One region of the Marinobacterium sp. NO-S09 genome, then DNA from elsewhere that is predicted to be linked to it. Evidence: predicted binding sites of a transcription regulator. Region 1 holds the regulator's gene; each other region holds the start of a gene.
The links. Region 1 encodes sigma-54, which starts transcription at its own class of promoters, with help from an activator protein. Its sites were predicted from a motif close to TGGCACNNNNNTTGCTNT; they were not measured.
Positions count from the first base shown of each region.

Region 2: O3C79_RS03445 (ammonium transporter) is a predicted target of sigma-54. The motif match lies at 2,456-2,473, and genes of this name have one in related genera.
Region 3: nirB (nitrite reductase large subunit NirB) is a predicted target of sigma-54. The motif match lies at 2,353-2,370, and genes of this name have one in related genera.
Region 4: O3C79_RS10150 (BON domain-containing protein) is a predicted target of sigma-54. The motif match lies at 3,580-3,597, and genes of this name have one in related genera.

Region 1 covers NZ_CP168954.1:3,806,829-3,814,744, reverse strand. Annotated here, with positions in the region: gene mgtE (magnesium transporter) at 1-176, opposite strand, end outside; gene O3C79_RS17600 (HPr family phosphocarrier protein) at 222-491, opposite strand; gene rapZ (RNase adapter RapZ) at 499-1,371, opposite strand; gene O3C79_RS17590 (PTS sugar transporter subunit IIA) at 1,374-1,835, opposite strand; gene hpf (ribosome hibernation-promoting factor, HPF/YfiA family) at 1,857-2,147, opposite strand; gene O3C79_RS17580 (RNA polymerase factor sigma-54) at 2,200-3,726, opposite strand; gene lptB (LPS export ABC transporter ATP-binding protein) at 3,774-4,511, opposite strand; gene lptA (lipopolysaccharide transport periplasmic protein LptA) at 4,511-5,017, opposite strand; gene lptC (LPS export ABC transporter periplasmic protein LptC) at 5,007-5,573, opposite strand; gene O3C79_RS17560 (KdsC family phosphatase) at 5,567-6,112, opposite strand; gene O3C79_RS17555 (KpsF/GutQ family sugar-phosphate isomerase) at 6,112-7,083, opposite strand; gene O3C79_RS17550 (ATP-binding cassette domain-containing protein) at 7,277-7,916, shown strand, end outside.
Region 2 covers NZ_CP168954.1:695,981-703,896, reverse strand. Annotated here, with positions in the region: gene O3C79_RS03455 (helix-turn-helix domain-containing protein) at 1-690, shown strand, start outside; gene O3C79_RS03450 (hypothetical protein) at 755-922, opposite strand; gene O3C79_RS03445 (ammonium transporter) at 1,010-2,347, opposite strand; gene O3C79_RS03440 (DUF1989 domain-containing protein) at 2,734-5,052, opposite strand; gene O3C79_RS03435 (sensor histidine kinase) at 5,316-6,455, shown strand; gene O3C79_RS03430 (response regulator) at 6,452-7,150, shown strand; gene O3C79_RS03425 (PAS domain-containing protein) at 7,144-7,916, shown strand, end outside.
Region 3 covers NZ_CP168954.1:3,497,575-3,505,490, forward strand. Annotated here, with positions in the region: gene nirB (nitrite reductase large subunit NirB) at 1-2,210, opposite strand, end outside; gene O3C79_RS16165 (nitrate- and nitrite sensing domain-containing protein) at 2,467-3,723, opposite strand; gene cobA (uroporphyrinogen-III C-methyltransferase) at 3,944-4,816, shown strand; gene O3C79_RS16175 (sigma-54 interaction domain-containing protein) at 4,825-6,240, opposite strand; gene O3C79_RS16180 (acetoacetate--CoA ligase) at 6,442-7,916, shown strand, end outside.
Region 4 covers NZ_CP168954.1:2,192,654-2,200,569, forward strand. Annotated here, with positions in the region: gene O3C79_RS10130 (F0F1 ATP synthase subunit delta/epsilon) at 1-120, opposite strand, end outside; partial or broken gene atpD (F0F1 ATP synthase subunit beta) at 117-1,486, opposite strand; gene O3C79_RS10140 (hypothetical protein) at 1,672-1,911, shown strand; gene O3C79_RS10145 (OmpA family protein) at 1,938-2,915, shown strand; gene O3C79_RS10150 (BON domain-containing protein) at 2,991-3,545, opposite strand; gene O3C79_RS10155 (hypothetical protein) at 3,705-4,136, opposite strand; gene O3C79_RS10160 (sigma-54 interaction domain-containing protein) at 4,325-5,662, shown strand; gene O3C79_RS10165 (class I SAM-dependent methyltransferase) at 5,676-6,494, opposite strand; gene O3C79_RS10170 (AMP-binding protein) at 6,552-7,916, opposite strand, start outside.

The sequences.
Region 1 (7,916 bases):
TTGTTGAGCAGGTTCCACAGGATCTGGCGCTCGCGCGGTGGCGTTTTTTCCAGCAGGTGTGCCACCTCAACGGGCTTGAGTCCCTTGTTGAGCATGAATCTGAGCTGCTGCAGTTCGCCGACTTCGAGAGCGGCACTGAGGGTTTCCAGGTTGGAAAGCTGATCCTGCTGGCTCATGGCGCTGGTTTCCGGTGCTGAAGGTGAAGAGGTAAAGCGGTTTGTTTATTCGGGTTCGTCGAAGCGGTTATTGATCAGGGATTCGAGTGCACTCAGGGCGTGATGTTCGTCCTGACCCTGGATGCGGAGTTCGATTTCGGTGCCTTTGCTGGCGGCCAGCATCATCACCGACATGATACTTTTGCCATCAATTTCCCGGTCATCACGGGCAATGCGAATATCGGAGTCGAACTGGTTGGCCGTGGTGACGAGTTTAGCCGCTGCACGGGCGTGCAGGCCAAGTTTGTTGATAATCGTCAGGCGTTTTTCAACCATGCTAGCTTCAGTCCGACCCAGGCTGTCTTAGTTCACGGTGCAATATCTGGACATTATCCATAAGCGTGCGGAAATGGCCAGCAAGCTGTTCGCAAACATAGACAGAGCGGTGCTGGCCGCCGGTACAGCCGATACCGATGGTGATATAGCTGCGGTTATTGGCGCGGAAGCGGGGCAGCCATTTTTCCACGAACTGGCGGATATCGGTCACCATTTCAGTGACATCCTCGTATCCGGACAGAAAGTCGATCACTTCCTGGTCGCGCCCTGTGTGGCGGCGCAGCTCGGGCACCCAATAGGGGTTGGGCAGGGAGCGCACATCGAAAGTGAAATCCACATCCAGTGGCACGCCGTGCTTGAAACCGAATGACTCGAACTGCAGCGACAGTTCCTGTTCCGTGCGCCCGGCGACGCGCAGTTTGACTTCATCACGCAGCTCATACAGAGACAGGCGTGTGGTATCGATGCGCAGGTCGGCCTGGGTGGCAATGGGCTCCAGCAGCTCGCGTTCGTTGCGAATGGACTGCTGCAGGCTCTGGTTATTGTCGCTCAGAGGGTGACGGCGGCGTGTGGCATTGTAGCGGCGCAACAAGGTGGCCTCGCCGGCGTCAAGAAACAGGGTTTCGATGCCCAGGTTCGGCAGCTTCTGCAGCTGGGCCATGATCTCGGGGAACTGCTGCAGGTTGCTGGGCTGGTTGCGGGCATCAATGCTGACGGCAATTTTGCTGATTGGCTGGGGATCGGCCAGCATCAGCTTGATCAAGTCAGGCAGCAGCAGGGCAGGCAGGTTGTCGATGCAGTAGAAGCCGACGTCTTCCAGTACCTGAAGTGCCGTACTTTTACCTGATCCCGAGCGACCACTGAGCACAACCAGGCGCATGCTCAATGCTCCTGGCAGAGCTGTTGGACGCGCTCCAGCAGATCATCGGCACTGCCGCAGGCTCGCAGCGAGTCCCGCGTTTCCGAATGGTTGAACAGTTCAGCCAATCCCGCCAGGGTTTGCAGATGTTCTTCGGCGCCTTCTTCCGGGACCAGCAGCAGGCACACCAGATCAACCGGGCGATTATCGATGGCATCGAAATCGATCGGGCTGGTCAGTGTCATCAGCAGTCCAACGGCCTTGTGTACGCCGGCCATACGACAGTGAGGAATGGCGACGCCTTCACCGATACCGGTGCTGCCCAGGCGTTCACGATTGATAAGGCCGCTGAAGATATCTTCAGCGGCCGGGCCATCCAACTGCTCTGCAATGGTTTGGCTGGCGAGTTCGAGAACCCGCTTTTTGCTGACTACATCGACGTGGCAGAGTGTGCGCGATGGGGTCAGCAGTTCTGATAGTTGCATGTGGTTACGTGCTGCTACCGGTTATTTGTGGGATTTCATCTTTTCTTTGTGCTTGATGATCTGACGATCGAGCTTGTCGACCATGCCGTCGATGGCGGCATACATGTCGTCGTGTTCGTTCGCAGCAAAGACTTCACCGCCGGCGAGGTGGATGTTGGCCTCGGATTTCTGGCGCTGTTTCTCTACGCTAAGGGTGACCTGTGCATTGGTGATGTTGTCGAAGTGACGTTCCAGACGATCAAACTTGTTACGTACATAGTCATTCAGGGCATCAGTCAGTTCGACATGGTGGCCAGTGATGTTGATCTGCATAGGTTTTTCTCCTTCTCATAGGGGTGCAGCAGATGCACCGCCTTCACTCTCATTAAACCAGACGCTTGCGCTCATTAGAAGGCGGAATGTGCATTGCCTCCCGATATTTTGCAACGGTACGGCGGGCAACGTTAATGCCCTGTTCCTTGAGTAGCTGTGCGATTTTGTTGTCACTCAGCGGTTTGGCTGTATTTTCATCATTGATCAGCTTCTTGATCAATGCGCGGATGGCGGTAGACGAGGCGGCTCCGCCATCGGAAGTACCCACATGGCTGGAGAAAAAGTACTTTAGCTCGAAGATGCCACGCGGTGTGTGCATGTATTTCTGGGTGGTAACGCGCGAGATGGTGGATTCGTGCATGTCGACCGCTTCGGCGATGTCATGCAGAACCATCGGTTTCATGCCCTCGTCACCTTCTTCAAAGAAGTCGATCTGGCGCGCCACGATCTCCGTGGTGACCTTGAGCAGTGTTTCGTTGCGGCTGGCCAGGCTCTTGAGGAACCAGCGTGCTTCCTGCAGGTGGTTCTTCAGGTAGGTGTTGTCGGCGCTGTTATCGGCGCGGCGCACCAGGTCGGCATACTGGCTGTTGATCTTGAGCTTGGGTGAGGCCTCATTGTTGAGGCTCACGGTCCACTGGCCCTGCTGTTTGCGCACCAGTACATCCGGGATGACATACTGCGCGGCTTCAGGGCTGATGATGCCGCCGGGCTTGGGGTTCAGGCTCTGGATCAGGCTGATGACCTGTTGCAGTTCCGGCTCCTTCAGGCGCATGCGGCGCATCAATGTGCGGTAGTCGTGGCTGCCCAGCAGATTAAGATGGTCGCGCACCAGGCGGATCGCATAGGGGCGCAATGGAGTATCTTCGGGCAGTTGCAGCAGCTGCAGACGCAAGCATTCATTGAGGTCGCGGGCACAGACACCGGTCGGATCAAACTGCTGCAGGCGGTGCAGCACGGCTTCCACTTCATCCAGCTCCGCATCCGCAAAGTCCTCGGGCTGGTGATTCTGGAAATGCTCCAGCAGATCCTCGGTACTGGTGGTGAGGTAGCCATCGGCATCCACCGAGTCAATGATGGCCAGCGCGATCTGGTAATCGGTCTCACTCATGGGGGTGAGGTTGAGCTGCCACAACAGGTGATCCTGCAGGCTGTCTTCCATGGTGTCATTGTCGCCCGGCGACCAGTCGTCATCACGGGGCTGGGACGGTGTGCTCTGGTGCTGGAAGGTGTCATCCCAGCTGCTGTCCGTGGTCAGCTCGGCCGGAATCTGATCATTCCAGTGATCTTCGGGCTGGTCATCACTCCAGTTGTCGTCACTGTCAGCGTTGTCGCTGGTGCTGGCGGTTTCCCGGCTGGACGTGTTGTCCGCTGAGTCGCTGTCCTGACGGTCGCTGTCCGCCTCGGCGGCCTGATGAGTCTCATGCTCCTCTTCGGCTTCCAGCAGGGGGTTGCTGTCCAGCGCCTCCTGAATCTCCTGTTGGAGGTCCAGCGAGGAAAGCTGCAGCAGGCGGATTGCCTGTTGCAACTGAGGGGTCATGGTCAGCTGTTGGCCGATCTTGAGTTGTAAGGATTGTTTCATAAACGACTGCCAATTGAACTGCTAGGAAGACTCCCGGGGGAAAGCCGCTAAAGCGAGAACTGCTCGCCCAGATAGGCACGACGGACTTGTTGATCCGCCAGGATCACCTCCGGGGTACCCTGTGCCAATATGCCTCCTTCACTGACGATATAGGCTTGTTCACAGATATCAAGCGTCTCACGCACGTTGTGGTCTGTGATCAATACACCGATACCGCGTGATTGCAGGTGGCGAATGGTCTGCTTGATGTCACTGACCGATATGGGGTCAACGCCGGCAAAGGGCTCATCCAGCAGAATAAAATCAGGTTCTGTTGCCAGGGCGCGGGCGATCTCTACCCGTCGACGTTCGCCGCCGGAAAGCGACATGCCCAGGCTGTCTTTCAGATGGGTGATATGAAACTCTTCCAGCAGCTCTTCCAGCAGGGCCTTGCGGCGGCTGGCATCGAGCTCGGGTCGGGTTTCCAGTATCGCCATCAGATTATCGCGCACGCTGAGTTTGCGAAACACCGAAGCTTCCTGAGGCAGGTAGCCAATACCGCGTCGCGCACGCTCGTGCATGGGCATGCGGGTGACATCATCCTCGGTGATCATGATCTGGCCCCGGTCAGCCGGGATCAGGCCCACAATCATGTAAAAACAGGTGGTTTTGCCGGCGCCGTTGGGGCCCAGCAGGCCGACTATCTGGCCGCTGTCCACGTGCAGGGAAACGTCACGTACGACTTCGCGACCCTTATAGCTTTTGGCAAGATTGCGGGCTTCCAGACGTTTGGTGGGTGCTGTCATTAATTTGAATCCGTCCGCGGCTGGATGACCATGCGTACACGTTCGCCATTGGCGTCATCACTGCCGAAGGCATTTACCACGGCTTTTTCCATGTTGTAGACGATACGCTCACCGGAAAATGAATCCTGACCCTGATCGACGCGGGCAGATTCGGTGATGGTCACTTCCTGGCGATTAACCTGGTAGTCCATACGCAGGCCGTAGGCGCGAGTAGGGGCGGCATCGGCCTCGGGCTGCTGATGAAATTCGGCCGGTGAGCCGGTCGAGATAATGCGCGAAACACCGTTGCCCTGGCGGTGCAACTCTACGCGCGCGCCCTTGATCAGCATACTGCCCTGCCGAATTTCCACGTTACCGGTGTATACGGTGATACCGGTGCGCTCGTTGATGCTGGCGCGATCAGCGCTGATGTTGATCGGCTGATTATGGTCATCCGGCAGTGCCTGAGCTGCCGCCGGCAGCCAAAGCAGTAGAGCTGCGCAGAGTCCGCGTAGTTTATTGTGCATGGTAAACACCCTTAACATCCGATAGCAGTTCTATCCGCTGTTCCTCAAAATACACATCCATGCCGAGTGCCTCGGTGGTGTCATCTCCGCGTTCTACCCTGACAATCTGTGCCGTATGGGCACGTTCTTCTGCCGGGTATAGGGTCAACTGTTCTGTGCTGAGTTTGACTGTGGCTTCGGACTGGGAATTATCATGAAGCAGTACACCGCCTGCAAGCTCTACCTGCTCATGCGAATCCGGTACCTCGCCTTTATCCGCTCTGAGTCGATAGGGAGTAGTCTCATCCTGCCCCGGTACATTGACCTCGGGGTTGTGTAATCGGGTCAAGCTGAGTTCGGGCAGGTGTTGCATCAGCTCGGTATTGATCTGATGCGCTTCGGAGCCATCTTCCTGCCAGCGCGTAATGCGTGCCTGTTCAATAAAGAAATCGACGTTCTCCTCGGCGCCACCGGAGGGCGCCGGGGTGTTCACGGTCGGACCGCTCCAGCCCAGCCAAAGCAGAGGTGGTGTCAGCAGGGTGGCCACAACGGCCAGACGCCACCGCTGATTCAGCATCCGCGGTACTCCTGATACAAGGCTTCCAGTTTGCCCTGGGCCGCGAGGATCAGCTCACAGAATTCACGGGCAGCGCCTTTGCCCCCCGAAGCCTGGCTGCACCAGTCGGCTTCCTTGCGCACCAGCGGGTGACCATTGGGGACGCAGGCACCAAATGCGGAATGCAGGATGGCCGACAGGTCGGGCAGGTCATCACCGATATAGGCCGTGTCGCTTGCCTGGTGGCCGCTCTGGTCCCAGAGTTCACGCAGAGCGGTGAGCTTGTCCTCTCGGCCCTGGCGCAGGTAGGTGATACCCAGTGCTTCGGCGCGCTGTTCCACCTGGGGCGAGCGGCGGCCAGTTATAATGGCCGTTTCAATGCCGCTACGCTGCAGCATCTTGATGCCCAGCCCGTCCAGGGTGTGAAAGCTTTTCACTTCGCGACCGTCGGCAAGAAAATTCAGGCGACCATCCGTCAGGATGCCATCCACATCGAACACAGCCAGGCGGATATCTTTCAGGGCCTTGCGCTGTTCCGGGGTCAGGGATTCCAGTTGCATCAAATCACCCCCGCCTTGAGCATATCGTGCATGTTGAGTGCGCCGATGGGACGGTCCTGTTCATCGACCACCAGTAGTGCATTGATTTTGCGTTCCTGCATCAGGCTGAGGGCTTCGGCCGCCAGAATGCCGGGCTGCACACGGGTGCCGCCTTCGGTCATGACTTCGGTGATCGGGGTGTTGGTCAGATCGAGTCCCTGGTCCAGAGTGCGGCGCAGGTCACCATCGGTGAAGATGCCGAGCAAAACGCCTTCGGCATCCGTGACAGCTGTCATGCCCAGATGTTTCTGGGTCATCTCCAGCAAGGCTTCACGAATACGGGTATCGGTGGCGACGGCCGGTACTTCACTGCCGGTGTGCATGATGTCTTCCACTTTCAACAGCAAGCGGCGCCCCAGGCTGCCGCCGGGGTGCGAAAAGGCGAAGTCTTCGCTGCTGAAGCCGCGTGCTTCCAGCAGGGCAATGGCCAGGGCGTCGCCCAGGACCAGCTGCGCGGTAGTGCTGGATGTGGGCGCCAGACCCAGCGGGCAGGCTTCACGGTCTACCGGAATATGCAGGCCTACGTCAGCGCTGCGGGCCAGTGTGGAGTTGGGGTTGGCGGTAATACTGATCAGCGGTGCCCCCATGCGCTTTATCAGCGGCAGGATGGTGACAACTTCTGAGGTTTCGCCGGAGTTGGACAGGGCCAGCACGACATCGTCGCCGGTAAACATGCCCAGGTCACCATGGCTGGCTTCACCGGGGTGAACGAAAAAGGCCGGTGTGCCCGTGCTTGCCAGGGTGGCGGCAATCTTGTTGCCGATGTGGCCGGATTTGCCCATGCCGGTAACAATGATGCGGCCAGGGCAGCTGAACATGAGTTCGCAGGCGCGGGTGAAGGCGCCGTCCAGGTGGTTCAGCAGTTCTTGCACAGCCTCAATTTCAAGCCGGATGGTCTGGCGGCCCGAGGCCAGGTAGTCGGTTGCGGTCATGCCGATAGGTCCGTCTCGTTTCAACGTCGGATTAAACGAGTAGTTTAACCCATCCTTGTCCGGAGCACGAACGCTCAGACAGGTGTCATTAATTCAAGTTTGGCCGTGACAATGGTATATTGCCGAGTCATTTTTGCCCCGGTGTATCCGGGCGTTTTGCTTAATGCCAATGGGAACAGGAATTTCCTGATCAATGAAGCCTGACAACGATTGCATCATCGATATTCGTGATCTCACCTTTTACCGGGGTGAGCGTGCGATTTTCGAGCACGTGGATATCCGTGTCCCCCGCGGCAAGGTGACTGCGATTATGGGACCGTCGGGAACCGGCAAGACGACCTTGCTCAAGCTGATCGGCGGTCAGCTGCACCCCAACGAAGGTGAAATCCTGCTGGATGGGGTCAATATCCCGACACTGGGGCGGCGTGAACTTTTCGAAGCCCGTGAGCGCATGGGCATGCTGTTTCAGAGCGGCGCCCTGTTTACCGACATGAACGTGTTCGACAACGTAGCCTTCCCGCTGCAGGTTCACACTGAACTGCCAGCTGACATGATTCGTGATGTCGTGTTGATGAAACTGCAGGCCGTTGGCTTGCGCGGTGCCCGTGATCTGATGCCCAGCGAACTGTCGGGCGGCATGGCCCGTCGTGTGGCCTTGGCCCGTGCCATTGCCCTGGACCCGGATATTGTCATGTACGACGAGCCCTTCACCGGGCAGGACCCCATTGCCATGGGCGTACTGGTAAATCTCATTCGCCGTCTTAACCAGGCGTTGGGGCATACCAGCATCATTGTCTCGCATGACATCAAGGAGACGCTGGGGATCGCCGACT
Region 2 (7,916 bases), 1.0 Mb from region 1:
GAATTCCGCATCAATGGTCAGGCGATCGAACAGCATGATCTGCTCTGGCGCCACGGCAATACTCCATTCGAGCTGGTCACACCGGCCGACTGCAATATCCTCAGTATTGTGGTGCAGCGCGAGGAACTGTTCGGGCTGGCCGAGCGTCAGGGCATCGAGCTGAACCTGGATGCCAGTAACAGCAATCCACGCCTGCACGGCAGTGCTCAACAGTTGGAAAACCTCACCTTGCTGGTTACTCGGATTCTGACCGCAGGTTCGGATATGGACACCGGCATTCACAAGGATCTGCTGGTGCAACAGCTGCTGCAGCTGCTGGGTAACGCAGAGATTAACGAAAGCGTGATTCCGAGCTACCGGCACCGTATGGCCGTGGTTGACCGTGTCAGAGACTACCTTCGCAACGCAGGCGACCTTCCCGTCACTATTACCTCGCTCTGTGAGCTGGCCTGTGTCAGCCGTCGAACCCTGCAATACAGTTTTGAAAGCATTCTGGGCATCAGCCCGGTGCAGTTCCTGCGCGCCACTCGCCTGAATCGAGTCAGGCGCCAACTGTTGTCCTGCCACGACATCTCCATTGCGGATGCCGCTGCCAGCCAGGGCTTTTACCACCTAAGCCAATTTGCTACGGACTACAAGCGGCTGTTTGGCGAACGACCTTCCGACACTCTCAAACGTCTGCCTCACTGACGCCCCCAAACACTTACGCTTCAAACACCAAAGAGCCGGCAAACTGCCGGCTCTTTGGATCCTGTTACTGATGCTTATCGAAGGATTCCTTCTCATGCTTCATGATGCTGGCATTGAGAAAGAGATAGATCCCCACTGCAGCTGCCAGGCTGATGGCAATACCCATTGGGCTGTCTGAGAAGGTGAAGTACGCGGCTACGTTTTCCCAGCTGGTGATTGGACTTGAAAACATGCTGTGCTCCTCGGTGCCTTGGGCACCTGTCTTAAGGTATCGAACATGAAGGTGGCGCCACCTCGGCAGCGCCACTTCGTTTCAGAATCAGACCAGTTGTTTTTCCTGACCCGGTTCCAGAGTGTTTTCCACAATTGCCTGTGCCGGCAGTGATTCCGGGTAGGGTTTAGCCGGAATTTCGACCAGGTCCAGACCCAGCGCTTCCACATGCGGCGGTACGCGCAGTGCGTTCAGTTTCTTCAGTACGTAGGAGATACCCCAGCCCGGAATGAAGCCGGTCAGGGCCATAACGATGGCACCGATCAGCTGTCCGCTGAGGGTGATGTCAGGCAGGTCACCCACGTTCGGGTAAGCCGATGCAAAGACACCTACCATGATCACGCCGTAGACGCCGCAGAAACCGTGTACGGCAACCGCACCTACAGCATCGTCGACACCCATTTTCTCGATCATGCGACCGACGATCGGCATCAATGCACCACCACTGGCGGCGATGACGAAGGTCAGGCCCGGGTAGTACAGATCCAGACCCGCTGCCACGGTGATGATGCCGGCCAGGCCACCGGACATGGTCCAGAAAGGCTCACGGGAGGTCAGGTAGGCACCCACAACACCACCGGCGAAGCCCATCAGGGTATTGAAGCCGAAGGCGGACAGGTTGGTCGGGTTACCGTAGATGGTGGTCCAGCCGGTTTCACCACCATTGAAGATAATGCAGCCACCGAGGAAACCGAAGAAGCCGACAATGATCATCATCAGGCCGATCAGGGCCATTGGCAGGCTGTGCGGCGGAATGTACATGGCCACACCGTCCTTGAACTTGCCGACACGTGCGCCCAGGTTCATCAATACGCCCAGCGCGAAGAAACCTGCTACAGCATGCACAACACCTGATGCACCCACATCGTGGTAGCCTAATTCGGTCAGCAGCCAGCCGTCCGGGTGCCAGCCCCAGGCGCCTGCCAGAATCCATACAGCAGAACCCAGGATTGCAGCCAGAATCAGGAAGGCGCTCAAACGGATACGTTCAATTACGGCACCGGACAGGATCGAGCCGGTGGTCGCACCAAACAGTGCGAAAGCGGCAAAGAAGATACCGGTACCCATATCCTGCACATCCGGTCCCATGCTAAGGCTCCAGGGCAGTGCAGCAGAAGCGTCAATCGGAATCAGGCCATTCGGGAAGGCGTTATAGATCCACCAACCGAAGAAGTAGAAAGTCGGGATAATCACCGACAGGGTCAGGATGTTTTTCATCCCGGAAGTAAGCGCGTTCTTGACGCGCGAGGCGCCAATTTCGTAAGCAAGAAATCCGGCGTGGATCATGAACATGATGGCGGTACACCACCAGTAGAACACTTCCACATTCATTGCCTGGTGCATCTCGAATGTCGCCTTGAGCGACTCCACGGTTTCCACAGTCATAGGCTTGTCCTCATCTGCGCGGAAATGCTCCGCTTTTTATTATGCTGCATCGCAGCATTTAAGCCCGAGCATCCTTGCCCTTCAGTGATATTTATTTCCTGATAAGAAAAAGCAAAGCCTATGCCAATGCCTGTTTATAACCCACTATTTATCCAGATAAAAATCATAATTTATTGTTTTTATTGAACTATTTTTAGATTAAAAAATATACAATCGCGTTTTGATTAAACCCTGTGACCTTGTGAATAATTGATCGTGCTTTATGTAGGGGCTTTTTTGTGCGCATGCGTGCTTTTACGGTGCATAACGGTGACTCCCGGGCATAAAAAAAGCGCCCTGAAAAGGCGCTTTTTTAGTTGAGAACGGACGGTTTTTGGGCCGACGGATCAGCTTCTCACTTTGATCCGTTCGGGGTCATGAAACGGCAGTGCCTGAACAACGGCTGGCAAGCGTTTCTGCAAACCATCCAGCTGCCCGACTTCCAGCTCCGCTCCGGGGGCTGACCAGTCAGGTTGCACCCGGCACAGCGCAATCATTTTACCCATCAGTGGCGAGGGTGTTGCGCTGGTAATTTGCCCCACCGGCATACGCCCGTCGTAGACAATGTCTCCATGATGCACAGGCTCATTGCCTTCCAGCACAAGACCAACCAGTTTGTGCCGACTTTCCGGTGCCTGCCGCTGCAGAGCCGTCCGCCCGCTGAAATCCTCTTCCTTGGTTTTCATCGGCACGGTAAAGCCGATACCGGCTTCATAGGGGTTGGTCTGGTTACAGAATTCATGGTCTGCAAAGATCAGCCCCGCTTCGATACGCAGCATATCCAGCGCATCAAAGCCCAAAGGTGCCAGGCCATAATCCTGACCAGCCTCCCAGATCCTGTCCCAGAGCTCAATGCCGTCATCCGGGTGACACCAGACTTCAAAGCCCAACTCGCCGGTATAACCGGTCCGCGACACCATCAGTGGAATCCCTTCCGGCCCACCCAAGCGGCCAACCGTGAAATGGAACCACTTCAGCTCGCTGACGGGGGTCCGTGTTTCCGGCTGCCAGATCAGCTGTGTCAGCAGCTCCCGGCTATTCGGCCCCTGCACAGCGAGGTTATGCAATTGATCCGTGGATTCACGAATACTGACCTGGTCGCCTCGCTGGGCAGCCAACTCCCGCAGCCAGGTACCACTCCAGGGATCACCGCACACCCAGCGGAATGCCTGCTCACTGATACGGAACAGGGTGCCGTCATCCACCATACCGCCGGTTTCAAAGCAGGCCGCGGAGTAGACAATCTCACCCACCGCCAGACGGCGGACGTTGCGGGTCAGAGCATATTGCAGCAGCGCTTCGGCATCCGGCCCCACGACCTCAAATTTGCGCAGCGGCGACAGATCCATCACCGCGACCTTCTCGCGACAGGCCAGATACTCGGCCCGCGCGCCCCAGCCTTCAAACTCGGTGGGTACCCAGTAGCCACGGTATTCAGCGAAGTGGCGCGTCAATTTTGACGTGCGGCTGTGGAAAGCGGTTTGCAGGGTCATACGCGGCAACTCCTCGGGCACCACACGATGGGCAATGGCGCGCTCAAACTGGTTTTCCGCGCCATACACGCGGACATGAATATCGGTGGGGGTCCAGCCGTTGGCCGGGTCGATGTCGTCCGGACAGGCTGACGAGGCACAGATCAAATCGCGGTTGGCCCGCAGCAATACATAATCACCGGGACGGGACCAGGGCTCATCCATGCCGACCGTGCCACAGGGCTCGATCAGTGTGTTGAAGAAGAAATTAATGGCAGGCCAGCCGGCACGCGGCTTAACGCCATAGTCTTTCAGGGCCCGGTTGAAATTATCCGTGCAGCTGACGTGGCCGAAGTAGCCTTCGTCTTCATAGTATTTCGGCGTGCAGGCCAGCAGAAAGCTGTCATGGCGGCCCACAGTGTCCTGCACCAGTTCCAGCATCGGCTGCAGGCGGCTGTCGGCAAAACGGGAATAGAGCCCCGGCTGGGGCAGTGCCTGACCGGCCAGAGTACGCGTCGCCACTGCATCCAGCGTCACCTCTTCACCCTGCTCCAGGGCCGCCTCATCAAAGGCGATAAAATCGGAGCACTGTTTGCCGGCCACATCGATAATCTGGATCCACTCACCTGCCTTGACCCGGTACACGCGCGCACTGCTGTGTGGAATATGCAGGTCCTGAACCGGCTGCGCGAGCGGCTCAGGCAGTTCCGGCGTGCGCTCCGGCAGATAGTGAATGCTGATATCCAGCTCCGACACAGTCAGCTGCTCATCCGGGCGCATATCCAGACCCGGCGCGATCAAAACCAGACTGACCGGGCCACTACGTTCACTGGCTGTAATCACACAGGGCAACTCATCCGGCGCAAGGTGCATGGCAGCCGAGAGCTGATGCGGATCGACGCTGAATCCTTTGAGCTGCTGTAACAGACGCTGGGCGGAGGGTCTGCCAGCCTCAAGCTGTGCTTGAGTCACTGTCGCTCCCGCCTGATATCCATTCAGCTCCAGCGCATCAACGGCCGACTGCCCCTTGGCATCAAACGCCAGTATTTCGCAGCACTGGCCGGCGTCAGCCCCTTGAATGCAGACCTCTTCCCCCGGCATCAACACCAGCTGTATTGCCTGCTGGGCTCGAAGACGGCGGCGCACACCGGCCGCCAGCCCTCCACCCAGCAGGTCATTCATTTGCATATTCATAACACCACTCCCGGTAAATGCCTTACCTGGCTGCACATGCATCAATTGCGTGCATGCTCGGGGCCCATTGCCCTGTTTTGCGGCTCGCATGACGGGTCCGTAAACCCATGTATGCACCGCTACTCTTGGTAAAAATTCTTTACTTACAGGAATTAATGGGCAATGCGTCAAAGGAGCTACCCCTGCGGGGGTAATCCATCTGTTGCTGGCATGATGTGTGCATTTACCTCCCCGATAACAACACATTCGCACAGGAGGTTGCTGTGGCTGTCAGTCTCACACGCTGGTTTGGACGCACGCAGGCAGAGGCCGGCGCTGACAAACGACGTTACCGCCCCCAGCGGGAGCTGTTGCACCGGATGACCCTCAGCCTGATTCGCTGTGGTGATGATCTGGATGCCACCCTGCCGGACCTGCTCCGACAGGGTGCGGTCGCATCCGGCTTTTCCCTGCCACTCTGGCTGGCCTGGCGCACCGATCACCAAAGCACCTGGCACCTGAATGGCACCAATGATGCTGCCAGTACACTTGAGGTCAGCCGGCTCGGATATCAGCTGGATCTGGCCACCCGTGGTGACCGGACGCGCCTGCAAACCCGGGAAACACTGGCCGATTTATCGGTTCAGGGCATCCGCATGCCGGATGGCGAGAGTGGGTTGCAGCTCTGGTTACTGGCACCTACCCCGGATGCGGACAAGGCGGACCATTGGCGTCAGGTTCTCTGTGATCTGGGCCAGGCCATCCGCGAAGGGCTGGACCTCAACCTTGCCCACAGCAACCAGCTACGCCAGCAACGTCAGAGTCTGCAGCAATCCCTGGCCGCCACCTTGCATGACTCCGTCGCCCAGCAACTGTGTTATCTGTGCCTGCAAACCGGCCGTCTGGAGCAACAGGTCGAACAGCTCCCCAATGACGAAATGCGCGACCGGCTGCATGGACTCCGGCAACAGGCCCGCCAGGCCTATCGCCAAACACGAGAACTGATCAGCAGCTCCCGCATCCGCCTGCATCACAGCCTGGAGAAGGAGCTGCAAACGGCCATCGCCGAATTCGAGCGCCATTCAGGCCTGATGTTCGAGCTCGATAACCGCCTCTGTGACCGCAACCTGCCGGAGGTGATCGCCGTCGAACTGCTGCTTATTCTACGCGAAGCCCTCAGCAACGCCGTCCGCCATGCCCATGCACAAAAAGTCCGTATCCAGCTTCTGCCACACGGCGAGAAAGGTATCCACATCCGTATTGAAGACGACGGCCAGGGCTTGCCCAGCGAGCGCAACGCCGACAGTTTCGGGCTTGGCATCATGGAAGAGCGCGCCAAACGCATCGGCGCCCATTTCCACATCGAGTCCCGCGCCGGCCAGGGCACCTGCATTGAACTGATTACAGAGGAACTCTGCTCATGACACACACGCCGGTAATTCTGGTCGATGACCATCCGCTGTTTCGGCGCGGAGTCGCTGAACTGCTGCAGGATACCGATCACTTTGAAGTAGTCGCTGAATTTGATGGCCCCGCCGGTGTGCTGGAGCATATACACCGTGTGGCGCCGGAGCTGGTACTGCTGGATCTGCAGATGCCGGACAGCAGCGGGCTCGACCTGCTGCAACAGATCAAGCAGTTCAGTGTGGATATCCGTGTGGTGATGCTGACCGCCTCCGATGACCCTGCCCACCTGATGGATGCACTGCGTATCGGCGCCGACAGCTATCTGCTCAAGGATACCGCCCCCGACATGATGATCGAACGCCTCAATAACGTGCTGGAAGGGCATGTGGGGCTGGATGACGATATGCTGTTGCTGCTGCGTGAAGGACTGCGCCAGCAGGGCGAGCCTGCCGAGTCGAACGCCACACAAGCCGGCGCCAATGTGGTTGCGGATGAACGCTGGTACGAAGTACTGACCGAACGCGAGCGCCAAACCCTGATATGGATCTCCCGAGGCCTCAGCAACAAGCTGATCGCGCGGGAGCTGGGCATCAGCGACAGCACCGTGAAGGTGTATGTCAAAAGCCTGCTGCGCAAACTCAATCTGCACTCCCGTCTGGAACTGGCGGCCTGGGTACACAACCATCCCCTGCCGGAGAACGAGACATGCTGAGCCGTCTGCTGGCCCGGTCAGCGGAACCAGTGCCTGACTCCATTCCGCTCCACCGGGTACTCGACAGCCTGGATATCGCTGTATTGGTGGTCAACGAACATGGACAGATACTGGCCGCCAATCAGGGCTGGCAGCGCCTTAAAGGCGACAACTGCAGTACCCTGTTTCATGAGCACCTGCACCCCGGTGATCGCCCGCTATGGCAACAGGCATTGCTGACACAGGAAAGCCCCCTGCAGGCCCGTGTGCTGAGCGCCCAGAGCAACAGTCTCTGGTGCGAGCTGAAACACCAGCCTGTCGACAGCAATACACTCTGGCCCATCAGTATCACGCTGACCGATATCAGCGACCAGATGTCCCGTTCGCGCCAGCGTGATGCGGACTGGCGCAGCCTCACCCAGCTGGTCAATCAGTTGCCCGCCATGCTGTATCGCAGCCGCAACAACCGGGACTGGACCATGGCGTTTGTCAGCGCCGGTTCTCTGGAGCTGACCGGTTACCCCCCGGAAGTGCTGACCAACCAGTCCAGCCTCAACTACGGTGACCTGATCCACCCCGAGGACGCTGATCCCGTGTGGGAGCAGGTGCAGGACGCGCTCAGCCGTGGCGAACGTTTCGAGCTGCATTACCGCCTGCAGCACGCCGATGGGCGCCTCATCCCCGTGATTGAAAAAGGCCAGGGCATTTATGCCGACAACGGCGCCATTCTGGGCGTTGAAGGCATGGTTCTCACCTTCTCTACCCCCTCCGCACACACCCCAATGTA
Region 3 (7,916 bases), 310 kb from region 1:
ACGTAGAACATCAGGATACGGTCGATGTAACGCACCAGGGTTTCGTCATCCAGATCGGTAGCGAAGAGATCGGCGTGACGGGGCTTCATACCGCCGTTACCACAGACATAGAGGTTCCAGCCATTTTCGGTTGCGATAACACCGATATCCTTGCTTTGTGCTTCGGCGCATTCACGGGTACAGCCGGATACGGCCATTTTGACCTTGTGCGGCGTACGCAAGCCCTTGTAACGGTTCTCGATATCGATGGCAGTACCGACGCTGTCCTTCACCCCGAAACGGCACCAGGTACTGCCGACACAGGACTTCACCGTGCGCAGTGATTTGCCGTAGGCATGACCGGTCTCGAAACCGGCAGCGATCAATTCTTCCCAAATCAGCGGCAGTTCATCCAGAGTGGCACCGAAAAGATCGATCCGCTGGCCACCGGTCACTTTGGTGTAAAGCTTGTACTTATCGCCGACCTCACCCAGCGTAATCAGCATTTTGGGTGTGATCTCACCGCCGGGGATACGCGGCACCACGGAGTAGGTGCCATCCTTCTGCATATTGGCCATGAAGGTATCGTTGGTGTCCTGCAGAGGCACCAGCTCAGGGGTGTGTACATGTTCGTTCCAGCAGCTGGCCAGCATGGACGCTACCGCCGGTTTACAAATTTCACAGCCACCGCCGTTGCCATGTTTATGCAGCAGCTCGGTGAAGCTTTTGATTTGCTCGACCCGGATCAGGTGAAACAGCTCCTGGCGGGTGTGGCTGAAGTGAGCACAGAGAGAATGGTCGACCTGGACGCCGCGCTTTTCCAGCTCTGCATCCAGTACCGTTTTCAGCATGGCGGCACAGCCACCACAACCGGTCGCTGCCTTGGTGCTGGCCTTGAGGTCGGCGACAGAGACGGCACCATCGTTCATGGATTCACAGATATCGCCCTTGCTCACGTTGTGACAGGAGCAAATGGTGGCCGTCATCGGCAACTCAGCACTGCCGGCCGCAGGCAGGCCTCCTTCGGAGGCTGGCAGGATCAACCCTTCCGGCTGCTCCGGCAGCGGCATATCATTGAGTGCCAACTGCAGTAGCGGGTCGTAATACTGATTATCGCCGATCAGAATAGCGCCCAGCAGGCGCTTACCGTCTCCAGATACCACCAGGCGGCGATACACACCGGTGCGTTCATCGGTATAACGGTAACTCTGACAGCCTGGTGTATGGCCGTGCGCATCACCAATTGAGCCTACATCCACGCCCAAAAGCTTAAGTTTGGTGGACATGTCGGCGCCCTGGAAATGCACCCTGCCATCACCTGACAGGTGCGATACGGCGGCACGGGCCATGGTGTAACCAGGCGCGACCAGGCCGAAGTGGCGTCCGTTCCAGACAGCGCACTCACCAATGGCATAGATATCCGGGTTGCTGGTTCGGCAGTACTGATCCACATCGATGCCGCCCCGTTCACCCAATGTCAGACCGGCCCCCCGCCCCAGCGCATCCTGAGGGCGAATACCGGCGGAAAATACAATCAGGTCGGTTTCCAGCTCGGTCTCATTGGCGAAGCACATTTTCATGCGTGCCGCATCGCCGGCGATAATCTGCTGAGTTGCGGTGTCCGTGTGAACGCTGACACCCAGGGATTCGATCTTGCTGCGCAGCATGGCGCCCGCTTCGTCATCCAGCTGTACCGGCATCAAGCGTGGTGCAAACTCGACCACGTGTACATCCAGCCCCAGGCTCTTGAGTGCGTTCGCCGCTTCCAGACCCAGCAGGCCACCGCCAATAACAACGCCGGTCTTCATATCCTTGGCGCTGGCCTGAATCGCATCCAGATCATCCAGTGTGCGGTACACCAGGCAATGGGCCTGGTCACCACCGGGGATGGGCGGAATAAAGGGATAGGAGCCGGTGGCCAAGACCAGTTTGTCATAGGCGTACTCACCCTGATCGGTGGTCACCGTGCGTGCATCGGGGTCAATTGAGGTAACCGCTTCATCCAGATGCAGATCGATAGCCGACTGCTGATAAAAATCCGCATCGCCCAGGCGCAGGTGCTCGGCGTCCTTCTCGAAGTATTCCGACAGATGAACCCGGTCGTAGGCGGAGTGGCGTTCAGCCCCGAACACGGTCAGTTGATAGTCAGCAGAAGCTTCATTCGCCAGCCACTGTTCCACAAAATGATGGCCGACCATACCGTTGCCAATCACGATCAAGCGCTGTTTCATTGTTTGCCTCCCGGGAAGCTTGAAGCAAAAAAAAAGCGCCCACTTTCTCAATCGCTACGGGCGGTGCGATTGGAAAGTGGACGCCATTGTCCAATAAAGAGCAGATACCCGAGGGCACCTGGTTATTTTTCTTGTGATGTACTTAGCAGGTGTTGTGCCAACTTTTCATGTCGCGCATTCTCTGCGCTGTATCCGAGTTTATCCTCAGATCGCGCACCACTGAGGTGCAAAAAACCGAACATTGCCACTTTTCAGGTCAGCCTTTCAGCTTTTCAGCCGCCGCTACCACACGGGCAGCCACATCAATCAGGCGACAATTTCCCTCCATGGCAGCACGACGCAAACTGGCAAAGGCTTCCTCCTCAGTCATCTTCTGATACTGCATCATCAGCCCCTTGGCTCGCTCAACAAGCTTGCGCTCGGTGAGTGCCGAACGCGCTTCTTCCAGCTGATCGCTCACCTGCTGCAGGTGGTCTGCCTGCTCCTGCAGCAAGTCATACAAAGCACGCACCGAGCCGGCAGCCGGTACCTGCTCACTGTCGGAAGATGCATCCAGCAGTAGGGAAAATGCCGATACGGGTTCAGCCGGTGGTTCGGCTTCCAGGCGACTGCGGTTGTCCTGTAACGCCTTGCGTGCTTTTTCCAACCGCTCGCCGGCCATGGCCTGCAGGTCTGCCGACAGCTGCTCCTCCAGCTCTCGCATGCCGTCAATACGTGCCGTCGCCACCGCAAACCAGGTCTCACTGACCCCATGCGGCACTGCTGTCCCCTCTCCCAAGGCGTCTATCACCTTGCGCATCCGCACCAGCTCGGCTTTGGCCGGTGCCTGTTCCAGCTGCTCCCAGAACCAGACTTCTTCAGGCTCGGCAAAGCGAACAAATACGTCCAGGCAGCGCTGCTGCGACTCCCGCAGATGCTGCAGTCGCGCCAGTATTTCGGTATCAAAGGCTTCAGCAGCAAAACCGACACAGCCCCAGGCCCGCTCCTGCCCGGTATGTTCTTTGGCCTGCAGGAAGTGAAACAGGGCCACCAATGCCCGGGAGATCTCGGCATCCGCGGCAATATCAGCAATTTCGAACAGGACCGACAGCAACTCGGCAATAAGACCCGACCAGGCTTCTGTGGCCTGTGCCGTCGTCAGGTTTCCCTGCTCAATGCTGTTGCGCAGCTCCGCCAGATCCTTGAGCTGCAGCAGCACATGGGCGATACGGTGATAGAGCCGGGCACTACTCCAGAGTTGATCCTGCCCCGACTGCACCCGTTGCAGATAGTCACAGAAATGATCACTGGCAGTATTCGTGCGGCCGTTCTGCTGTTTAAGCTCCTCGGCAAATTCCTGTCCTGCCGAAGCCAGAAAGACATTGGAGATCCCGCGCTCGCGCTGGAGTTCATGTACCAGCTCACACACCGCCGCCACCAGATGACAGCTGTGCACCAGCTGCCCCAGCGCACGTGCTTCACTGCCTCGGGCGGCCAGCAGGAAGTGTTCGGTTAACTGTTCAGGCGTCGACATGGCTACTCCGGTATCAAACATTTTCAGCAGTTTTAGCCGGATCAATGCAAGGCCTGTTCCAGCCAGAACGAAAAACCGGCATTAATCTTGCTTTGTTTCTAGTGACGGCTTTCATGGTCTGAAGGTTGTCTGCATAGCTCTTAAAATGAGGCATTGGCGCCTGCACTTCCATCGCTCAGCGGTACGGAGGCAGGCGCTTTTTTTATGGGGAATCGCAACCATGATGACACTGACACTCAGCTTTCTGCGCACGGCGCTGCCTGCTTTCAACTTCAATCCAAGCCGATGGAAACCCAGAGGCGAAAACACAGCGCGGCTTCCGGAGAAACAGGGACAGGTTAATCTGGTGGGTGCAGGGCCCGGGGACCCGGACCTGATCACACGCAAAGGCTGGAAAGCACTGCTGCAGGCGGATGTCGTCGTATACGACGCTCTGGTCAGCGATGCACTCATGGCAGAGATTCCGGCTCAGGTTCAGCGCCTTTATGTCGGCAAACGCAAGGGCGCACATTCAGCCAGTCAGGCCGAGATCTGCCAACTGCTGGTTGAACTGGCGCAGCAGGGCAAACGGGTTGTGCGCCTGAAAGGCGGTGATCCACTGGTATTCGGCCGCCTCACCGAAGAGATGGATGCACTTAGACAGCACTGCATTCCCTTCACGCTTGTCCCTGGTATAACGGCTGCCGCCGGTTGCGCTGCCAGCTGCAAAATGCCGCTGACCGAACGAGAGAAGGCTCCACGCCTGCGCCTGATCACCGCACACAGCTGCGATGACCGCCCCATCGACTGGGCTGACCTTGCACGCACGGATGAAACACTGGTGTTTTACATGGGCCTGAGTATGGCGAGCACCATCTCAACCGAGCTCCAATGCCACGGATTACCCGCAGACTGGCCGGTGCTCCTTGTGGAGCGCGGCACCCATGAAGACCAGCGGACTTTGCGCACGGAGCTGGGCTCCATGACCCGCATGATTCAGGACAACAATCTGCAGACGCCAACCCTCATACTGGTGGGGCGTGTCGTCGAGCACTATGACGCTAATCTGGGGGCAGAACAGCTGCTGGAAAGCCTGATGGAAGAGCAGCGCTGATGGCGAAACTAAAGCTTGTTATAGAGTGCCGCACGGGACAGCCCCAAACGTTTGGCCGCCTCGGTACGGTTGCCATCACAGAGCTGCAGCGTCTCCTGAATAATACGCGCCTCCTCGATTTTCAAACGCTGCTTGAGCGTCAGGCCCGTTTCTGGCGGTTCAGCGTCCTGAGATTGAGCTGAATGGGTATCCGTTGCGCCTGTTTTGGGCTGCGTCTGAATCATCGGCAGCAGCTGGGCCGCATCGATATGGCTGAGGGTTTCATTGAGAATGCAGGCACGCTCCAGCACGTTGTAGAGCTCGCGTACATTGCCTGGCCAGCGATAGGTCTTGAGCAGGCGAACGGCCTCATCGGTCAGGGATTTGGGCAGGATACCCAAGCGACTGCAACAGTCATCCAGAATACGTTCGCCCAGAGCATCCACATCATCCAGACGCTCACGCAGAGCCGGCAAGCGGATCGGCATCGCATTGAGGCGGTAATAAAGGTCAGGCCTGAAACTGCCATCCGCAACCATCTGCTCCAGATTGCGACTGGTTGCCGCCACGATGCGGACCTGGGTGGTTTGCACCTGATTGGAGCCCACCCGCTCGAACTCCCGCTCCTGCAACACACGCAACAGTTTGGACTGCAGGGCCAGCGGCATATCGCCCACCTCATCCAGAAACAGAGTGCCATCGCCCGCCACTTCAATCTTGCCGGGACGCCCCTCTTTTTTGGCACCGGTAAACGCGCCCGAGGCAACACCAAAAAACTCGGACTCCATCAGGGTTTCAGGAATGGCCGCCACATTGACCGATACAAAGGGTTTATCGGCACGGTCCGACAGACCATGCAAGGAATGGGCAAACAGCTCCTTGCCGGTACCGGTTTCACCGGTCAGCAATACGGTGATATCGAAACGGGCTGCCTGACGGATCTGCTGTTTAACCAGTCGTATGGCTTCACTCTGACCAGCGATCTGTGACAGCTTGTAGCGTGCACTGCGCCCCTCACGGTAGCGCAAGGCTTCACGCACCTCGCGCTGCATCTGGTTGTAGCGCTCCAGCAAGGGTTTCATGCCGGAGGTCGGGCTGTCCGTAGCGACAAAGCCGAAAGCCCCTTCCACGCCTCCCTGTTCGTTATGCACAGGTACCACGCTCACCAGCGCCCACTGGTTACGTAGCTGCAACAGATCCAGCAGCACCGGCTTTCCAGTAGCCAGCACCTGCGGCAGGTAACTGCCCGGAATCAGATCGGTGATATGGCGCCCCAAGGGTGATTCGGTACAGCCCAGAAAGCGGCTGTAACTGTCGCTGATCCAGTTGATGATGCCGTGACGGTCAACGGCAATGCTGTGTTCATAGAAGGTTTCAAAGGAGCGATTCAACGAAGCAAGTACGCGGTCGCGCACCTGTTCTGAGGCAAACCCGGAGAGGCTCATGTGCTTGTCACTTGTCTTTATTATTTGACAGCTACCGTCCATTTTATTGGACAGGTTGTCAATATTATTTGACGCGAAGAATCACAGCCAAATGCACAAAAAACAATAAAAACTATACTTATCAATTAGTTAAAAAAACTGGCAAGGGATCTGCTCTAGGGGAGGCATCCAAGATTCAATAATAAATACAAAGAGACTCACATGGATCAACCTCTCTGGACACCGAGTCCGGCACGCATCCGTTCGACCCGCCTCTGGGATTTCATGCAGGTGCTGAACCACCGTCATGATACCCATCTGAATGACTACGAATCACTTTGGCACTGGAGCAACCAACACAGCGAAAGCTTCTGGAGCGATCTCTGGGATTACGCCGATATCACGGCAAACACCAAGGGTGACAGGATACTTGTTGATGGCAATCGCATGCCCGGCGCCCGCTGGTTTCCCGATGCCCGCCTGAACTTTGCGCAAAACCTGCTGCGCTACCGTGATGATCGCCCGGCCATCGTGTTTAACGGTGAAGACAGCCGTCGTGTTGAACTCAGCTACGCCGAACTCTATACCGAGGTGGCGCGTGTCAGCGCAGGCCTGAAGGCCCTGGGAATCCAGCCCGGTGATGTGGTTGCCGGCTATATGCCCAATATCGCAGAAACCATCATCGCCATGCTGGCCACTACAGCGCTGGGTGGCATCTGGACCTCCTGCTCACCGGACTTTGGCATCAATGGCGTGATCGACCGTTTCGGTCAGGTGAAGCCCAAAGTCCTGTTCACCACCGACGGCTATCTCTACAACGGCAAGACTCTGGATTCTCTGGAAAAGGTTGCCAGTATCACCGCGGCGATTGAATCCATCGAGCAGACGGTTGTGGTGCCTTTCGTGAATACAGCACCCGACCTGAGCCAGCTGACCAATGCCTCTGTGATAAGCGATTTCGGTGACGCCCAGGCGCAGGAGGTCGAGTTTGTTGCCCTGCCATTCGATCATCCGCTGTATGTGATGTATTCCTCCGGCACCACCGGGGTACCCAAGTGCATTGTCCACAGCGCCGGTGGCACCCTGATTCAGCACCTGAAAGAGCTGATGCTGCACACCGATATTGGCCGTGACGACCGCTTCTTCTACTACACCACCTGCGGCTGGATGATGTGGAACTGGATGGTCTCCGGCCTGGCCACCGGCTGCACGCTGGTGCTCTTTGATGGCTCACCTTTCGCTCCCCGTCCTGAAGTGCTCTGGGATATGGCCGAGCGTGAAAAAATCACCGTGTTCGGCACCAGTGCCAAGTATCTAGCCGCACTGGAAAAAGCGGGTGTAAAACCGGGCAAGAGCCACGACCTGAGTCCGCTGAAGGCCGTGCTTTCCACCGGCTCACCGCTATCTCATGAAAGCTTTGATTACGTCTACCGCGACATCAAGGCTGATCTGCAGCTGTCCTCCATCTCAGGCGGTACCGACATCATTTCCTGCTTCGCGCTGGGCAGCCCGATCCTGCCGGTTTGGCGTGGCGAGTTGCAATGCCCGGGCTTGGGCATGGCGGTGGATATCTTTGACGACAACGGCCAATCCCTGCGTCAGACCAAGGGTGAGCTTGTTTGCACCCAGCCTTTCCCGAGCATGCCGATCGGTTTCTGGAACGACCCGGATGGTCAACGTTTCCATGATGCCTATTT
Region 4 (7,916 bases), 1.6 Mb from region 1:
GCGTTGGTGTTGTGCCAGGATACCGAAACTGCCGGAGCGGTCTTCACCAATAAAGGAAGTGACATCTGGCACCTGATACTGTTGCTCGGTGGCCAATATCTGCAGGTTGAAACTATTCATCGCATCCCCTCCTGCATACTGCCGCGCATGTAGCACTGTCGCTCGGGGACTTCGTCATACTGGCCCAGCAGGAAGGCTTCGCAGTCAGCAAGTGTGGTTTTGAGCGGGACGCTGACGCCAGCCACGCCGGTATGAGACGCGGTGACACGGAACGGCTGGGTCAGGTAGCGTTGCAGTTTGCGTGCTCGCTGCACGGTGCGCTGGTCTGTAACCGATAACTCTTCCAGCCCCAACATGGCGATGATGTCTTCCAGTTCATGGTAGCGGGCCAGGTGTTCGCGCACGCCTTCGGCGACAGCGTAGTGGTGGTCACCCAGAGTATGGCGATCCATCAGGCGGCTGGTCGATTGAAGTGGTTCTACCGCCGGATAAATTCCTTTGCCTGCCTGGGCGCGGGACAGTACCATGGTGGAGTCCAGATGGCTGAGGATAGCGTTTACCGCCGGGTCGCTCATGTCATCTGCTGGCACGTACACGGCCTGTACCGAGGTAATAGCGCCGTCACGTGTGGACAGAATACGGTCCTGGAGTTCGGCTACTTCGGTTATCAGGGTTGGCTGGTAGCCGACGGTGGCAGGCATGCGACCCAACAGGCTGGAAATTTCGCTGCCGGCCTGGACGAAACGGAAGATGTTGTCCATCACGAACAATACCTCCTTGCTTAACGTATCGCGCAGATATTCGGCATACGTCAACGCCGCCAGGCCTATGCGAAAGCGTACGCCGGGGGACTCGTCCATCTGGCCGAACATCATCAGGGTGCGGTCCATCACGCCAGCGGCCTGCATTTCATGCCAGAGCTCATGAGCCTCACGGATACGTTCGCCGACTCCGGCAAACACCGAAGCGCCCTTGTGCAAGGTAGCCACAGCGTGCATGAACTCCATCACCAGTACCGTTTTGCCGACCCCGGCACCGCCGAAAAGGCCGGTCTTGCCGCCGCGAATAAAAGGACAGAGCAGGTCGATCACCTTGATGCCTGTTTCCAGCAGGTTACCGCTGCCGACAGCATCAAACAGTGAAGAGGGAGGGGTGTGAATATTGCGCCACTGGTCGGTGTTAAGCGGGGGATTGTCATCAAGCGGTTCACCGAAGATATTAAGCAGCCGGCCCAGGCAGTCAGGGGTTACCGGTACATGGAGGGGGCGCCGGTGTCATGGACTGGCAGGCCGCGATGCAGGCCCGCGGTTCGGTGCAGTGTGATGGCGCGAACATGCTGTTGATCCAGGTGCTGGTGTACTTCAAACAGGTAGGCGTCATGATCAAAACGGGCGTAAAGCGCTTGTCGCAAGGGCGGCAGACGATCGCATCGGATTACCACTACCGGGCCGTGAACCTCGGCAATGGTGCCGATGGGGCTGTCCATGTCGGTCGCGGAAGGCAGGGGCGGCAAGTTGTCCGGCATTGCATGCATTTTGTTTGATCTCCGAATGTAAATTCAGCATAGATCAAGTTCTCTTTGCTGCGAGACGAGCCGCTTTAACGGAATGACGAAGTGCCCGGGGGGCTGATCTGTATCAGCTGGCCTTTGGCACAGGTTAGCCTGAAAATTTGTTCGACCTGATCGACTACCCGTTGTATAAGAATGGACTGCTTGAGCTGTTCGGTTTTGGTATCGCAGGGATCGATTACGAAGCTGTGGTGAATCCATCGGCTACTTACGACCTTCATCAGGCTATCAGATACACACTTCCACAGCCCTTTATTAAAGCTCCAGCGGCCCTTGCCGCATGGGGCTTTTTTACAGCCATTCGGCTGACTCCAGACCGGCAAGTGTCTGGCCCCCACTAATGAACATGAAGTAAGGATCCGCTACGATGTTCAAAACGTTCTTGCCCTGTACCTTGTCAGCGCTGATGGCGCTTCCCGCCGTTGCCGCCAATGATGTACGGGGTTCTGAAGACCACCCCTTGCTGTCCCGCTTTCCTGATACCTATATCAAGAGTTACTACGCCAGCGAGTATGATGAATTCCTCGTCGCGACCGGTCCCCGTACTGATGGCGAACTTCCGCCTGTGCTTCGCCTGGAAGGTAAGGTAACCACGCTTGGTTATGAAGCAAACGATACTAAATATTCAGCACTACAGGTTTTTCGTAATTACGAGAAAGCCTTCGCCAAGGCTGGCTTTACGCCGATCTTCACCTGTCGCAATGATGACGAGTGTGGTGGCAAGTTTGTAAACAAGCTCTACTGGTACGGCAATACAGCACGCCGTGGGCGTGACAAGGGCCTGGATGCGCCCAACCTGCACGGTAACCGTTATCAGTACTTTTATTGGTCTGGCAAAGCCAATGTTCAGGGCAAAGACACCTACGCCACCCTTGTGGTTGCTCAGTACAGTGGCGGCCGCTTCCCGACCAAAGCCGTCCTGGATATCGGCGAGATCGAATCTCTGGATGATGACCGCATCAGCATCGATCTGGATGGCATGAGCAAGGCGCTGGCTGAAACCGGTAAGGTTGAGCTGGACGGTGTGCTGTTTGATACCGCCAAGGCCAGCCTTAAAGCAGAATCGGCTGATGTCGTGGCTACGATTGCTGAATATCTGGCGAAACATGAAGCACAATCGTTTTATGTGGTTGGCCATACGGATAGCCAGGGTGCCTTCGATTTCAATATGAAGTTGAGCCAGGACCGTGCCGATACTGTGGTGTCCACGCTGGTGCAGCAACACGGAATTGCAGCTGGGCGTCTTAAACCGGTCGGAGTTGGCCCTGTTAGCCCGGTGATGAGTAACGCTACCGATGGCGGTCGTTCCGAGAATCGACGTGTTGAGTTGGTATTGGCGGATTAGAATCAAAAGCAGGGCCGCTGGTGGGCGGCCCTGCAATGTATGCTGAAGGAGTGTATTGGGTACGCAGTACCTCTATTAACTCTGAATAACTTCCAGGTTGTTCACGACGCGTTTTACGTCATCGGTCTTGCGAGCGATGGCTTCGGCCAAATCACTTTCAGCCGCACTGGCTACCTGGCCATTCAATGTAACAACACCTTCTTTGGTGTCGATGTTGATATCAACGGCGCTCACTTCAGATTCGAACATGTAACGGGACTTGAGTACTGTGGTCACCTTGGCGTCCGTCATGGAGCCGACCAGTGAATTATCACTGTTGCTCTTGTCATTGATGACGCTGAGTTCATTTTCAACCATTTTGACGCCATCAATCCCTTCCACCAACTCTTCAGCCAGTTCCTTGTCGATTTCGCTGGCGACCTTACCGCTGAGAATAACCGTGCCCTGGTTCACATCGGTGTTGATATCGAATGAATTGAGACTGGTGTTCATGAGCAGCACCGTTTCAGCTTTGCCGTCGAGCCAGGCATCGTGGCTCTGATCTTTCCAGTCATTGGCCAGCGCCTGGTTTGCACCCAGCAGCGCACCTGAAAGAGAAATGGCAGTCAGTGTCTTGGCTAGCGTCTTCATGAATATCTCCTTTTCACTGTAGTCACTCAGCTATATAGCGAATAGCGTGCCAATTTTTAACTTATTGAAATTGCTGTATTTTATTTATTTTGGCAACGGTTGTTGAAAGGTGAGAATGAATTTTTTACCGGATGTGATGAAATAAATACCCTCACCTGTTTAGGGGTTATCGATGACTACCCCAATCTGATGTTCAGACAGTAAAAGTGCCGAGAGGACAGTCGATAGGGCAAGACGCAGTTCAGGGGTCTGAATATGTTCAAGGTGCTGCTTACCTTCTTTCACTAGCCAATTATGGTGGGTTTTAAAGGCGTCCAGATCAAAAAACTGTTGGCTGAGTGCAGTCGCCGATCCAGACGTTGCAATGCTTCTGGCGGTGACGCTGACGTGAACAGAACAGGTAATGCGCGTCTTGATACTGGAAAACAGAAACACTGCCAGTGAATGGTGATATTGGCCCAATGCCTTGAGTTGATGACGTTCATCCAGATAGAGGGTCTGCTGGCTGATGTAGTCCAGTCGCAGGCACTGATTCAACAAGGTATCAGCAAAGGTCAGTAACCGGGTTTCTTCACGGTGTCGGCAAGCCATAGCGATTCATCTTTACCGGGTTTACAAGAGTGTTCCTGATTCATATTCAATTCACGTACCAATCCGTAACCTGCTGACAAAAGGCATAAATCAGTATTATTCAAAGGCTGTAGACGGTATTTTTTATAAGCCGTCAGAAAATTTTACAGGGTGCTTTCAAGCTGCCTGTAACAGGACAGGGAGTATTGATGACAAAGCCCCGCGCGTTCATACATGTAGAATCGGAATCTCAGTGTCGTGTTTTTAACGACTGTAAGGTACTAACCGGTTTTGACATTATCCAGAGTGAGGGTGATTGGGCTGAGGAGCTTGATGCTCTGGCGCCGGCACTGGCCATTATTGAAAGTGAAACAATCACCGAGCGCGAATCAGAGTCTCTGGTTCAATCGGGGATACTGACGACTGCGGAATTTATTTTTATTTCATCTGGGGCGCCGAACCCTTTATTGGATGAGCTGGTCAAAAAATCTGCTGCGGTGCATCTAAGAACACCGGTAGACCCCGAGTTCCTGCAGGACTTTTGCCGTGACCTGCTGCAAGACCTTGAATCCGAGACCGATGATACTCCGGCGGTGAGCAGCAGCTCACTGGATCAGTTCGGCTTACTGGTGGGCTCGTCAAATGTGATGAAGCACCTCTATCGAACGCTTCGACGTGTAGCCCGATCAACCGCCAGTGTGCTGGTTGAGGGTGAAAGTGGAGTCGGCAAGGAGCTGGTTGCCAATACGGTTCACCTTGCCAGCAGGCGGGCTGATTCGCCGTTCGTAGCCATCAACTGTGGTGCCTTGAGCCCCGAACTTATCGACAGTGAGCTTTTCGGTCATATCAAGGGTGCGTTTACCGGTGCCGTACGTGATCATCAGGGTGTCTTTGAGCAAGCACAGGGCGGCACCCTTTTTCTCGATGAAGTGACAGAAATGCCGCTGGAGCATCAGGTCAAGCTGCTGAGGGTACTGGAAACCGGAGAGTACAGGCCCGTGGGCAGTCAGCGGCTGTTACGTGCTGATGTACGTATTCTGGCGGCAACCAACAGAAATCCGCAGCAAGCGATCACGGAAGGCCATCTGCGAGAAGACCTGTATTTTCGTCTCGCGCACTTTCCCATCATTGTTCCGCCCTTGCGTGAGCGGGAAGGGGACATACTGGGATTGGCAGAACACTTTCTCGCTTATCGAAATGCCGCAGAAGGGGGGCAGCTGGGGTTCTCCGAGTCTGCGAAAGAGTCCATGCAGGCCCATAGTTGGCCTGGTAATGTGCGTGAACTAAAACATGTTATTGAGCGTGCGGCGATCTTGGCAGACGAGCTGATTACTGAAGAGCATCTGGTGCTTGAGAACCCTCCGCCGAACTTTGAAGAGCGCCTGGGGGTGCCGACCGGGACGTCATTGGAAGAGATAGAGCGTGAAGCTATCACCCAGACCCTCACTGAGAATGAAGGCAATAAAACCCAGACGGCTCAGCAGTTGGGCATCAGTGTGAAGACGCTCTATAACAAACTTGACAAATACGAGGCACTGGATTCATAACCTTTCCAGGTAATCAGCCTGGTATACGCGCGGTGACTTCAACCACACGAATAGCTCCGCTTTCAAGGTTGTGTACCAGGTTCTTGCCCATGGCCGCAAAGCGCTTGCCCAGTATCATGGCTGGAGACAAGGGGGCTTTCACCCGAGAGTGTGATGTTTCCTTGGCCAGCTGGCGCCTGCGCCAGTCTATGGCTTCCTGACTCCAGTCTTCCAGGGTGATATCGCTGACGCCGGCCTGTTGCAAGCGTGCCCTGAGCGCAATATCAGTGAGCAGGTGAGACTGGCTTGAGTGTTCGGCCCAGGGTACGGGAAACTGCATGGCTTCCGGGTTCTCACCCACAACCACTTCATGCATCACCAACTGACCGCCGGGCTTGAGTACCCGTCGGCACTCTTGCAATACCTGCAAGTCATCCGGCATGTTGAGAAAGCTGTGCTGGAACAGAATCAGGTCGATACTGGCAGCAGCCAAGGGTAGATGGTGGGCATCGCCTGTCAGGACCGGATTGTTTGCCTCACTGACATAACTACGGTTAAGGCCCTGGTTCAGACGGTTCAGATCATGGGTGATATCCAACCCAATCAATTGTACTCCAAGACCAGCGGCTTGACGCATAAGGCCGCCAGCGCCCGATCCGATATCCAGCACATGTGTGTGCCGTTTGGGGTCCAGATGGCGTAGCAGGCGTTCAGAGGCTTTAATACCGCCAATATGGAGCTGATCCAGTGGCGCGAGCTGATATAGATCTGCGCCGTTCGGATAGGCGGCCTGAACTTTCTGAATGACAGCCTCAGGGTCCAGTTCCTGCTGGTAGTGTTGGTCAATACTCATAATCTAAAACGCCGGCACAGGGCCGGCGTTGTCCTCCTGGGTAGGCATCAGGCCTGATCAGTCATCCAGGCCCAGTTCAGCAATGGAGATTTCACGCATTTTGAATTTCTGGATCTTGCCGGTCACCGTCATCGGGAATTCCTGCACAAACTTGAAGTAGCGCGGGATCTTGAAGTGGGTGATCTTGCCCTTGCAGAATTCGCGCAGGTCCTCAGCGCTGACTTCATCAGCATCGCCGTGCAGCTTGATCCAGGCGATCAGTTCCTCACCGTATTTCTTGTCCGGTACACCGGTTACCTGTACTTCGGATACGGCGGGGTGGGTGTAGAGGAATTCTTCGATCTCTTTCGGGTAGACGTTTTCGCCACCACGAATGACCATATCCTTGATACGGCCCACGATCTGAATGTAACCCTCATCGTCCATGGTGGCCAGGTCGCCGGTGTGCATCCAGCCCGCCTCGTCGATGGCATCGGTGGTGGCGTGCTCGTTGTTCCAGTACTTCAGCATCACACTGTAGCCACGGGTGCAGAGTTCACCGATTTCACCCCGCGGTACGATCTGGCCGGTACCCGGGTCAACCACCTTGCTCTCAAGATGCGGTTGGGTGCGGCCAACAGTGGATACACGCTTTTCGATGCTGTCATTGGCGCCGGTCTGGGTCGATACCGGGCTGGTTTCCGTCATGCCGTAAGCGATCTGTACTTCGGACATGTTCATCTTGTTGATCACCTGCTTCATCACCTCGGTGGGGCAGATGGAGCCGGCCATGATGCCGGTGCGCAAGGTGGAAAGATCGAAGCTTTCAAATTCGGGGTGGTCCAGTTCGGCAATGAACATGGTCGGTACGCCGTAAAGTGCGGTGGCCTTCTGTGAGTGAACGGCTTTCAGCACGGAGGTGGGTTCAAAGCCTTCGTCCGGGTAGATCATGGCAGCGCCGTGGGTTACGCAGCCCAGGTTGCCCATCACCATACCGAAGCAATGGTACAGGGGGACCGGGATCACAAGACGGTCTTCACTGGTGAAGCCCATGCTTTCAGCAACAAAGAAACCGTTGTTGAGAATGTTGTGATGCGACAGGGTGGCGCCTTTTGGGAAACCGGTGGTGCCGGAGGTGTACTGGATGTTGATCGCTTCATCGAACTGCAGGGTAGCTTGCAGGTCAGCCAGGTCCTTTTCGGGTGTCTGCTCGGCCTGCTCCATCATGTCCGCCCAGCGCCACATGCCGGCATGCTTCTCGCTGGAGAGGTTAATCACGCATTCCAGTTCCGGCAGTTTCTGCGACTTGAGTTTGCCCTCGGCGGAGGCTTTTAGCTCCGGTGCCAGCTCATACAGCATGCCGCGGTAATCGGACGACTTGAAGCTGTCGGCAGTGATCAGGAAGCGGGCGCCGGACTGGTTCAGGGCGTACTCCAGCTCATG